2 regions of the Leuconostoc aquikimchii genome follow, and region 1 is predicted to be linked to the other one. Evidence: predicted binding sites of a transcription regulator. Region 1 holds the regulator's gene; the other holds the start of a gene.

Region 1 (6,379 bases):
AGCTTCTTCGTTAGCCTTAGCATCATTCATCATTTGCTCAATTTCATCATCCGACAAACCGCCTGCGGCCTGGATAGTGATTTTTTGTTCTTTTTGTGTCCCTAAATCTTTAGCAGAAACAGATACAATACCATTACGGTCAATATCAAATGTTACTTCAATTTGTGGTACGCCACGTTGTGCCGCAGGAATGTCTGACAATTGGAAACGACCAAGTGTCTTATTATCCGTAGCCATTGAACGTTCACCTTGTAACACGTGAATATCCACAGCTGGCTGATTATCAGCAGCTGTTGAGAATACTTGAGACTTTGATGTTGGAATTGTTGTGTTACGGTCGATTAACTTTGTGAACACACCACCCATTGTTTCGATACCAAGTGACAATGGTGTCACATCTAACAAGACAACATCCTTAACATCACCAGTAATCACACCACCTTGAACAGCAGCACCTAAAGCAACTGCCTCATCGGGGTTAATTGAATGGTTAGGTTCTTTACCAGTTAACTTTTTAACAGAATCTTGAACAGCTGGAATACGTGTTGACCCACCATTTAAAATAACTTCATCGATATCTGAAAATGACAAACCTGCATCTTTTAATGCGTTCAAAACTGGTTGTTCAGCCTTCTTTACCAAACTAGCTGTAATTTCATTAAACTTAGCACGTGACAATGACGTTTGCAAGTGCAAAGGACCTTGATCACCTGATGCGATAAATGGCAAATCAATTTGTGCTTCAGTCGCTGAAGATAATGTCTTCTTGGCTGATTCAGCAGCATCCTTCAAACGTTGCAATGCTAACTTATCTGACTTCAAATCAACACCATTATCAGATTTGAACTGTGCTGCAAGATAATCAATAACTGCATTATCAAAGTCATCACCACCAAGATGAGTATCACCATTGGTTGACAAAACTTCAAACACACCGTCACCTAATTCAAGGATAGACACATCAAATGTACCACCACCTAAATCATAAACCAAAATCTTTTCATTCTTGTCCAACTTGTCTAAGCCGTATGCCAAAGCTGCTGCAGTTGGTTCGTTAATAATACGTTCAACTTCCAATCCAGCGATCTTACCAGCGTCTTTTGTTGCTTGACGTTGTGCATCATTAAAGTAGGCCGGTACGGTGATAACAGCTTTGTCAACTTTTTCACCTAAATAATCTTCAGCATAACCTTTAATGTATTGCAAAATCATTGCTGAAATTTCTTGTGGTGTATAGTCTTTACCGTCAGCACTAACTTTGTAACCAGCTTCTCCCATATGCGACTTAATTGAGATAACTGTGTCTGGATTTGTAATAGCCTGTCGCTTAGCAACATCTCCAACTTGGCTCTCGCCATTCTTAAATGAAACAACTGATGGTGTTGTACGACCACCGTCTGGGTTTGTGATGATTTTTGGTTCGCCACCCTCAAGGACAGCAACTGCTGAGTTTGTCGTACCTAAATCAATACCGATTATCTTTGACATGAATTTATTCTTCCTTTGCTTTTTAAGTTAAATTTGTCTTTTTTAGGTGTAGTGCGCGTTTCGCTGAATCACCGTAACATCTTTAATTTCGTACTAATAAAATCATTTTGCCACTGCGACCATTGCTGGACGTAGTACGCGATCTTGCAGTATATAGCCTTTTTGCAAAACAGATGCAATTTGATCTGAATCAACTTTATCTGAAGAAACACTTTGAATCGCTTGATGTTTTGTTGGATCAAAATTTTCACCAACTTCACCTGTTGCGGAAATACCATTGTCAGTTAAAGCTTGTACCAACGTTTTTAATGTCATTTCAACACCAGTTTTGATTTGTTGCGCGACCGCATCTTTCGATTCAACCAGTAACGCGCGTTCTAAATTATCAACTGCCGGTAACACTGCACTAGCCAACTTTTGGCCATCATACTTACGTACATTTTGAATTTCACGTGCTTGACGTTGTTGCATGTTTCGAATTTCAGCTTGTGATCGCAGTAATTGATCTTCTAAATCTGATACGCGTTTCAAGGCTTCATCAAGCGCTACTTGCTGAGAATCGGCCGCTTCTTCTACGACAGCATCAACTTTTTCAGTTGCTAAGCCATCATCATTTTCTACTATCTCTTCATTATTTAATTCGTTTTTAGTTTCATCTGTCACGTGAGTGACCTCCTCGTTTATGTATACTCAATCATTTTCTGACTTAATGCCTCACCAAATGCATCCATTAATAATACATTGCGTGCATATGTCATGCGAATTGGTCCTAGTAAGGCAATTACGCCTTCTCCTTGGTTTGGTACGGTAAATGCTCTTGTAATTAAGCTAAAAGGCTTCAACAAGGGTTCGTCAATTTCTTTAGCAATCTTAATAGTCACATGATGCGCCGTGGTCGTTGCAACGCGACGCACATCAGAAGCAGAAATCAAAAACTCTAAGAGACGTTTAACTTCTTTTGTGTCTTGATCATTATCACTAAAGCCTAACACATTTAAACGACCACCAATATGAACTGTATCGCCAATAGACCTGGCTAGCACATCACCAAATAGTTGTAAAAATGCCGCTGGTGTTTTAATCATACGACTCATTTGTGTTGGCAATTCATCAGACTGCATCATCTTCAAAACTTCTAACACCGGTCGGCCATTCATCCGATCATTGATATATTTAATCATACTATCTAATGATGAAACTGCTAATTCACGTGGTAACTTAAAAGTTTGACTCGTTACCTTACCGTCATTAGTTACTAGAACAGCAATTAATAGCTGGTTTTCTAATGGCACTAAACGAAAACCTGATACAACAATATTCAAACGTTCAGGTTTTAAAATAAGTGCCGTTGCACCAGTGAGTTCGGATAACGTCCGTGCCGATTCATCTAACAAATCATCCATTTCATGAAAGTTGCCACGAAACGACTGCATAACCAAAGCGATGTCTTGTTGCGTTGCTGCACGTGCCAACATTAAATTATCAAGATAATACCGGTAACCTGCACGAGATGGGATGCGACCAGCAGATGTGTGCAACTTTTTTATCAATGCTTCTGATTCCAAAGTTGCCATTTCATTACGTATCGTAGCAGAACTCACTTTAATATCAAGTTGCTGTTGAAGACTCTTTGATCCAACTGCACGAGCCGTCTGTGTGTATTCATAAATGATGGCGCTTAGAATTAATTTTTGTCTTTCTGTCAGCATGCCATCACCTCCGTTTTAGCACTCAACGTTTCTTACTGCTAACATTTATAATGATACACTATTTTCAAAAAAACGCAAGCTTTTTAGCACTCTTTTATTTGAGTGCTAAAATAAAAAAATACACATAACGTTAGTCAAGTGCATCAAAGTATTGTCTTGTAGCAATTTCATCTTTTTTTAGTTGACTTATTAATGCTGTCACAGTCTTAAACTTGACCTCGCCTCGAAGATAATTATGCCAATTTATTGTCACATTTTCACCGTATATTTCTTGACTAAAATCTAATATATTGATTTCGACCGTAATTGGACGCGCATCACCAAATGTGACATTACGCCCAATACTTGCCATGCCCAAATACCAGTAATCACCTACCATTATTTTAACAGCATAAATGCCAATAGTCGGCAGCCACTCTAATTCTGGTGTTTTAATATTGACTGTTGGGAATCCCAGTTCACGGCCACGTGCCTCACCATGCATGACTAAACCAGTCGTCTGATGAACACGTCCAAGTTGACGATTAACAATATCCATATCACCTATTTCTAACGCCTTACGAATCAATGACGAACCAATTTTTTGGTTATTATCATCAAGTTCTGGCACCGAAACAACATCAAAACGATTTTTAGCATACTGAGGTAAATGAATCATATCTGCAGTTGTGACATTGCCGCCATATATATGATCAAATCCACCCACAACTGTTATTGGATTTAAACGCATAATAACTTGATCTACAAATTCCTGTGGTTGTAGTTTCGCCAGCTGCGATGTGAATTGCATGACATATATTGTATTGACACCAAGATCAGCCAATAATGCTGCTTTTTGATCAGTTGGTGTTAGGTAACGTAACGGATTGACTAACGTCTTAAATACAACAATAGGATGTGGATCATATGTCAACACAGCCAGTGGGACACCAAGTTTATCCGCTTCGTATTTAGCTTGTTTGATCACTTTTTGATGTCCTAAGTGTACGCCATCAAAAAAACCCATGGCAACGACTTGTTGCGTTGGTGCAGGTTGTATTTTTTTTAAAATTGGATAATGCAATTTAATTATATCAGTCATTATTATTCATTCGTAAACACATAACGTGATTGCCAGACATTGTCTTCCTTATTATAGGCATACACTGCCTTTAAGTCATCATGATAAGTAAGTTGTAAATAGGTATCACTCGCAGGCCATAGGGTCATTTTTTGCCCATTTTTAACCGCAAACCATTCACTATCTGAAAGCACTTTTGTCGGCCACGTCAGTATATCCTTTATCGGTATGATTAGTTTTAGTAATTCTGCTCGCTCACTCGTCACAATTTTATCTAGATCTGTCGCCTGCGCAATTGTTATCCCACTACCCATTGTACGCGTTAAACTTGTCATTGTAGCCGGCACACCAAGCTGGCGCCCAGTATCCACTGCTAAAGTACGAATGTAAGTTCCCTTCGATACCGTTGCTTCAAAATTAAATTTCTGCTGTTGATTGTCATAAATAACATCAGAAGTACGTTTGTAGTTATAAATCACAGCATCTCGAACGGGTCGTTCGACTATTTCTCCTGCTCTAGCATATTCATACAAGCGTTTACCACCAACTTTGACTGCCGAAAACATGGGCGGTACTTGTTTTATAGCACCATTTAAATGAGCAATTGCAGCATCAATTGCAGCGTCATCAAATGGCTCATCAATGTTGATTTTTGATATCACAGCACCATCTAAATCTTCTGTTTCAGTTGCAAATCCAAAAGTAATACTACCTATGTACCGTTTAGGACGAGCTTGTAGTTCATCGACCAATTTTGTTGCTTTTCCAAGTGCGATGACTAGCACCCCATCAACATTTGGATCTAAAGTACCAGCATGCCCCACTCGCTTTTGACCAATTGCACGACGAACCTTAGCCACAACATCAAAAGAAGTCATACCACGTGGTTTATTAACGACTATCAGACCATCAACACTATCATTATTCTGTTGCATTTGCGTTCTCTTGGTATTGCCAAATACTTTGACCAGCGTACACAGCACCATAATTTACACGCGGCATCACGTTGCCTTCAAATAACACATAGACGCGGATATTGTGATCCACTGCGTGTGTATTCCCAATTAAATCACCAGCGTGTAATTGTTGCCCTTTACCATACATCGCCAACCGTGCGCCCTTAATGTCCTCACTACGCATTTGTAACTGAACCTTCACTACGCCATGCTGTACACTTTGAATCGTAACAGCATATTCATCAGAAGTTATAACAATGCCTGCTACTGGTGACATAATGCTATTACCATCAGGCAACATCACAAAGCCATTTTTACTATGAATTTGCTCACTATCACCATCAATTTTTTGCAGTTGTCCTGTCACAGGCGCAACAACGACAGGAAACTCTGACTGACGTGCAACGTGAATTGCATTCAGTTGTCCTGTTGTCCTAACACGATTATACTTATTTCTTTGATTAAATAAATTTTGCCACCAACTCATAAATTGCCTCTTAATTATTTTCCGCGCAGTTGATTGACATACGCTGTCAATCGTCGCATGCCTTCATCTAAATCAGCATCAGATGCCGCATACGAGATCCGAATATATGCCTTTGCCACTTCACTAAATCCTGATCCTGGGATAACTGCTACTTTCCCCTCCTGAGCCAATTTCAATGCAAATTCATCACCATCATCACCTATATCAGCAGGTAATTTGGCAAATAAATAAAATGCACCTTCAGGTGATACGACATCGAATCCCAACGACTGTAATTGTGGTAACATACGATCACGACGTGCCTTGTATGCATCACGCATGATAATCGGTGTGTCACTCACATCGCGCAAAGCAACGAGAGCAGCGTCTTGAATAAAAGTAGGAATAGCAAATGTTAATGCACCATGCACTTTTTGCATTTCAGCTATCACATCAGCAGCGCCTAAAATAAACCCAACACGATATCCTGTCATAGCATGAGACTTGGATAAACCGTTAATGTAAACTGTTTGTTCCGGAATGATTTCTGCAAAAGATACATGCGCTTGATCATATGTTAATAACGAATAAATTTCATCAGAGATGACCCAAATTTTATGCTTTTTAAATGTTTCTGCCAGTGCAATTACTTCTTGACGTGAATATGTCACACCAGTTGGATTTGCTGGATAATTCATTA
Region 2 (6,379 bases), 220 kb from region 1:
ATAATAACATTTTGATTATTTTATGCTATCTAACTACTTTATAGTATGGTAAAATAAATAAGTAAAAGACGTTTCTATTCATAATGTTCGTCTTTTGCTAAAAATAAAATGTATACCCACAGAGGGACACTCACGGATAGGTGCAAACAGGCCAGTGTTGATTTTTTGAATCGCAGGACTTTCTCCGATAAACCTATCCCGTCTGAAAGCAGCTGTGGATGTATTAGGAGAAAAATATGTCTGGTGTAATTGTTGTCGGTTCACAGTGGGGCGATGAAGGTAAAGGAAAGATAGTTGACTTTTTTTCGGAAAATGCAGATGCAGTTGTCCGATATCAAGGTGGAAATAACGCCGGTCATACTATTTGGCATGGTGATACAAAGTTTGAATTGTCAGCTTTGCCTTCCGGTATTTTGACAAAGGGTCAGCTGGCTATTTTAGGTAATGGCGTTGTTGTCAATCCTGAAGCCTTGCTTGCAGAAATCGCTAAAGTTGAATCCAAAGGTATTACGATTGAAAACTTACGAATCTCTAATCGTGCGCATGTCATTATGCCATATCATATTGCACTTGATAAGGCAGCTGAATCAGCGTCGAACAACCGGATTGGCACGACTAAAAAAGGTATTGGTCCAGCTTATACAGATAAAATTTCTCGTGTGGGTATTCGTGTAGCTGATTTAATTGATCCAGAGGTTTTTTCAAAACTGCTTAAAGAATATTTACCATTTAAAAATGATCAATTGACAAAATTGTATGGTGAAGAAGCACTAAGTTATGACGATATTTACAATACTTATGTTGAATATGGCCGTTTATTAGCGCCTTATGTGACAGATACTTCTTATTTGTTAGGGCAATTAATGGCTGATAAAAAGCGTGTTGTATTTGAAGGGGCACAAGGCATCATGTTGGATGTCGATCATGGTACATATCCCTATGTAACAAGTTCAAACCCAACGGCTGGTGGTGTGATGAACGGTGCCGGTGTTGGACCAAAACAAATACAAGATGTTGTCGGTGTGATTAAGGCTTATACATCACGTGTTGGTGAAGGTCCCTTTCCAACGGAGTTACATGATGATATCGCGGATCATATTCGTGAAGTTGGGCATGAATATGGGGTTGTGACAAAACGGCCACGACGTATTGGCTGGCTAGATGCTGTGGCATTACGTCATGCGGTTCAAGTCTCTGGTTTGACTAAATTGGCAATTAATTCTTTAGACGTGTTGTCTGGCTTGAAAGAATTGAAAATTGCAACATCATATACGTATAAGGGTGAAGAAATTCATCATTTTCCAGCGTCAGATACTTGGTTTGATGGGTTAGATATTAATTGTGAGACCCTCCCGGGTTGGGATGAAGATATTACCAAAGTGACGTCTTTTGATGCCTTACCAATTAATGCTCAAAACTATTTAAAACGTATCTCAGAATTGCTGGAAGTCGAATTATTAAGTTTTGCCGTTGGGCCAAAGCCGGAAGAGACGCATCTTTTGAGTGAAGTTTGGCAATAAATTGTCAGTATAGGGGATAAAATAGAGACATGGAAATACAAACTGCCGATTTGCTTTTTGTTCCCAATCAACATCATGATATGGATGAAGCAATTGCTGCATCAACTGGTGATTATGTGCATGTTGGGATTGCTATTGATAGTGAGTATGTGATTCATGCCAGTCCACGCTATGGCGTTGTCACGCAATCATTAGCTGTATTCTTAGATGAATCTAATCATGTGGACGTCTATCGACCAATGGTTGAAAATGTCACGAATATTGTGCAACGTGCGCAACAATTTGAACATCGACCTTATAATTTTTCGTTTTATAAAAATGATCCAGGGGTTTATTGCTCCCAGCTAGTCGCGTCTGCATTTGAAGGTGTGATTGATTTTGATGAAGAACCTATGCAGTTTGGTGATGGTGAACAGGAAATATCACAATTCTGGTCCGATTATTATTTAAAACTAGGTGTTGATGTACCATTAAATCAACTAGGAACAAACCCTAACAAAATGGCAACGTCAGATGATTTGCAATTAATCGGTAAAATATAAGCACTAATACTTTGATTTATAAAAAACGCATGATATGCAGTGAACTTCACGTCATATCATGCGTTTTTTTGGTGGTCATATGTGATGAAAATCCAAGTTACAGATGATTAATTGTTACGCTGTAAGTTCAATAGTCGTTCACGCAAGACATCATCATAAGCTGTTAAATAGAGACCGTATTTACCGCGTTTGATTAACACATTCAACACGTTAGCGATGAAATCTTGGTATTGAGCTGGCGTAAATTGTAAATCTTTTCGCTTCTTAAAAATTTCTTTGTGCGAGTATTTTTCTGGGATAATCGTCATGCTGTCTGTTTTGGCATCATAACCAAAGGATGGTCCAATAATCATGCCAACATAATTTAAATCGAAACCCTGTAACGTATAAATTGTGCCAACCTGTGTGATAGATGATTCTCTTTTAGCCCAGTGCGTTCGTTGCGGATCCCATTCATCCCAAGGTAAAGAGAAAGAATCCATTTCAACATTATGTCGACCAGAAATTCTCGGAAATCCAGATGTTGCAACGACACGGCTTAAGCCAAATTCTTGATTCTGAGATTTTATTTTCTCATAAAGCGCACCGGCAGTCGAAAAGACTTTAAATTCAAATTGACTATTATCAGGGAACGGTGTAATGGCTTTTTGGGCAGTTAAATTGTCTAGCCAATCGACTTGTGCATCGCTGGCAATCATGCGATATTGAAAGGTCATATTAAACTGTCGATAAGGATGTTTTCCAATTGTATCTAATAGTAATTTTTGTGACCAATACATTTTTGATTGAAAAACTTGATTAAAATCGTAAACAACGACCACTATTTTGGCTAAACTCATCAAGTCAGTGAGTTGATTTTCACCACGATAGTGGGCATAGGGTTCAGATTTTGAGTATAATAAGTGGGCTTCATCAACAAAAATGACATCGTAGTTATGATTATTTTTTTGTGCCTCATTAATGAGTGCAGTTGGTCGGCGAATGTTACGGGGGTTGAGTCCAGGAACATCGGCAGCCATATCTTGATAGGCTTTATAAAGTTCTGGATGGTTGACGACTAAGGCTGTTTTATAGTGTTTGTCTGTCATATATTGCTGGACAAGTTGCATTAGAACAACAGATTTACCAGTGCCTGCAGCGCCTTGGATAATGGCGACAGCATGTTGCTTATTTGCGATACTGTCATTAATATAAGTATTCATGTTAGCGATGACACTTTGCTGGTCATCAGATAGCTTGTTAATTAAGAATTGCTCTTTTAGAATGTCGTTCATTAGTCATCACCTCATTAATAATTATTATACTATAATGTTATACATCTGTCGGCTAAATTAAAAAGTAGCTCACCAAGCGTTTAATGGTAAGCTACTGCCTAAAAAGTTTATTTTATTGTGAGTTAAGAGTCACTTTTATGCTTTAATATATTCTTTTTCTGAAATAATAATATCGTCTGTAGCGACATCAATATCTGCATAGAGGTCAGTCACTTCGGGGTGTGCAAGATAATAGTCAGCTAAGTGGTCTGCAATCTTATCTTGCAACACACGGCGTAATGGTCGCGCACCAAGCGCAGGGTTGTAGCCCAGAGCTACTAACTTAGATTTTGCTGCGTCACTGACACTGATATGTAAATTATTATCAGCTAAATTATTGTTCATGTCTGCTAACATGAGATCGATAATTGTTACAAGATGCGTTTTTGAAAGTTGTTCAAATTCAATAATGTCGTCAAAACGATTTAAAAATTCAGGTCGGAAATAATTTTCTAAACGTTGTAATAATTTATTTTGTGCATCTAATTGGTTAAATCCCATTGGGGCATTGCCGGTGTCAGTTGAGCCAGCATTTGATGTCATGATAATAACGGTGTCTTTGAAGCTGACAACGTGACCCTGCGCATCGGTCAAACGACCATCGTCCAAAATTTGCAAGAACATGTTCATGACATCAGGATGTGCTTTCTCAATTTCATCAATTAAGATGAGTGAATAAGGATGGCGACGTACTTGTTCAGTTAACTGACCGGCTTCTTCATAACCAACATAGCCAGCGGGGGCACCAATCATTTTAGAAACTGCATGTTTTTCCATGTATTCAGACATGTCGAAACGAATCAGGGCTTCTTTACTGCCAAACATCTCTTGTGAGAGTTGTTTAGCTAATTCAGTTTTTCCAACACCGGTGGGGCCAACAAATAAGAATGAACCAATCGGCCGGCCGGATTTTGTTAAACCAATACGATTGCGGCGAAGGGCTTTAGCAACTGTTTGAACCGCAAGATCTTGTCCGATAACATGTTGAGACAATTGCTTGTCTAATTCTTGCAATTGGTTGGCTTCGTTATCCTTTAAATCGCCGACGGGTATATCTGTTTTATCTTCAATGATTTGTAGAATATCTTTTTCGGTGATAGTTTGTGGTTTGAACATTTCTGGATGTGCTTCAACTTGAGCCTTTTGAGATTCGAGCTGATTGGTTTGATCACGCCAGTAACTTGCTTTCTCAAAATCTTCTTTATCAATTGCATCTTGTTTCAGTTGATCGGCAGCATCTATTTTTGATTGAATGGCTTTTGGATCGGCAATTGTCATAGTCAAATTTTTACGAGAGCCAGCCTCATCAATTAAATCAATCGCTTTGTCTGGCAAAAAACGTTCAGGAACATAGCGATCCGATAATTCAACGGCAGCAGCAATAGCTTCATCGGTAAACGCAACATGATGATAAGCTTCATAGCGTTGTTGGATACCTTGTAATATTTTGATTGTTGCTTCTTTTGATGGTTCTGAAATTTGAACGGGTTGGAAACGACGTGCAATAGCACCATCTTTTTCTATTTTACGGTATTCATTTAATGTCGTTGCGCCGATGAGTTGGAATTCGCCACGGGCTAGGGCAGGTTTTAAGATATTACCGGCATCCATGCCGCCTTCTGCATTACCAGCACCCATAATTTCATGCACTTCATCAATAAACAAAATCACATCGTCGTTGTCGGCTACTTCTTTCATTAATTGCCGCATACGGGCTTCAAATTGTCCACGCATAGCAGTACCTTGTACCATGGCAGACATAGCTAAACGAATGACGTCTTTAGAACGTAGTTTTTCAGGTACTTTATTAGCAACAATTGCTTGTGCCAAACCTTCGACGACAGCTGTTTTACCTACGCCAGGTTCACCGATGAGAACAGGGTTATTTTTGGTGCGGCGATTAAGTATTTCAATCGTACGAGCAACCTCTAAATCACGACCAATCACTGGATCGAGTTTACCTTCACGCGCTTGTTGGGTGAGGTTAATACCATATTCTTCTAGTAAGGTTGGTCTTTTTTTTGTTTTATCTTTTTTATTCTGTTGTTGGTTAATGTTATTTTGATTGTCCGGTTGTGCAGATTGCATTTGGTCGTTCATTGCCCGCATCATCTCATCAAAATTGATATTGCCAAATCCAAAGGGGTCTTGTGCTGCCATAATATTCAGTCGTATCAGCGTAGTAATAACCAAGCCATTAATGCGCAGATACATTTCCTTTCTATAGTAATATGACATTAGTATAACACCTTAACATTAAATTGCAATTAAAATTAGCACTCTTTTGTTTTGAGTGCTAAAAAGAAATATTGTATACTATTAGATGAGGTGATTAAATGGACTATGAACAATTACTAATCGACTTACGTGATGGCAAAATTGATCAAATTGCCATTACGCCAGAAACTTTCCCAGCATTTCAAAAAATATGGCGAGATTTCCCTTCTCAAAATCGTATTCGAGGTGTCGCAGGAAAACAAGGTAACATTAAATATATTCGTGCAAATTAGTCGGCAAGGAAACGTATTTTTATGCTACAATATTATAAGTTAAACATGATATAAAGTGCGCACAGTTTTTGATAATAAAAAGCACAAAAGGGGCAGACATCGTGGCATTTTCATTTGGACAACGAAACGTCGGTATCGATCTTGGTACGGCCAACACATATGTATATATTGAAGGACGTGGTATTGTCTTGCGCGAGCCGTCTGTTGTCGCACGAAACACGCAAACAAACGAAGTAGTCGCTGTGGGTTCTGAAGCTAAAGATATGCTTGGCAGGACACCTGCTAGTATTGCAGCTATTCGACCAATGCGTGATGGCGTGATTGCGGATTATGATACGACAGTGGCAATGATCAGGTATTATTTACAAAAAGCATTGGGCGGTCGTATTGGTAAGCCATATGTTACCATTGGTGTCCCTTCAGGTGTGACAGCTGTAGAGCGTCGCGCTGTGATTGATGCTGCTCGTGTCGCTGGCGCACGTGATGCCTATGTG

What was found. The regulator HrcA, encoded in region 1, represses chaperone genes, less so after heat shock. The targets are predictions, from matches to a motif close to TTAGCACTCNNNNNNNNNGAGTGCTAA.
Region 2: a site for HrcA is predicted at 5,649-5,675, ahead of AB3K24_RS06995 (ATP-dependent Clp protease ATP-binding subunit). Genes of this name have one in related genera too.

The regions. Positions count from the first base shown of each region.
Region 1 is NZ_JBFPER010000001.1:1,199,154-1,205,532, forward strand. Features, by position in the region: gene dnaK (molecular chaperone DnaK) at 1-1,488, opposite strand, end outside; gene grpE (nucleotide exchange factor GrpE) at 1,591-2,151, opposite strand; gene hrcA (heat-inducible transcriptional repressor HrcA) at 2,169-3,197, opposite strand; gene ribF (riboflavin biosynthesis protein RibF) at 3,328-4,278, opposite strand; gene truB (tRNA pseudouridine(55) synthase TruB) at 4,281-5,192, opposite strand; gene AB3K24_RS06000 (PTS sugar transporter subunit IIA) at 5,179-5,700, opposite strand; gene AB3K24_RS06005 (aminotransferase class I/II-fold pyridoxal phosphate-dependent enzyme) at 5,715-6,379, opposite strand, start outside.
Region 2 is NZ_JBFPER010000001.1:1,420,795-1,427,173, reverse strand. Features, by position in the region: gene AB3K24_RS07010 (adenylosuccinate synthase) at 237-1,520, shown strand; gene AB3K24_RS07005 (YiiX/YebB-like N1pC/P60 family cysteine hydrolase) at 1,550-2,062, shown strand; gene AB3K24_RS07000 (DUF2075 domain-containing protein) at 2,170-3,336, opposite strand; gene AB3K24_RS06995 (ATP-dependent Clp protease ATP-binding subunit) at 3,472-5,535, opposite strand; gene AB3K24_RS06990 (hypothetical protein) at 5,712-5,885, shown strand; gene AB3K24_RS06985 (rod shape-determining protein) at 5,987-6,379, shown strand, end outside.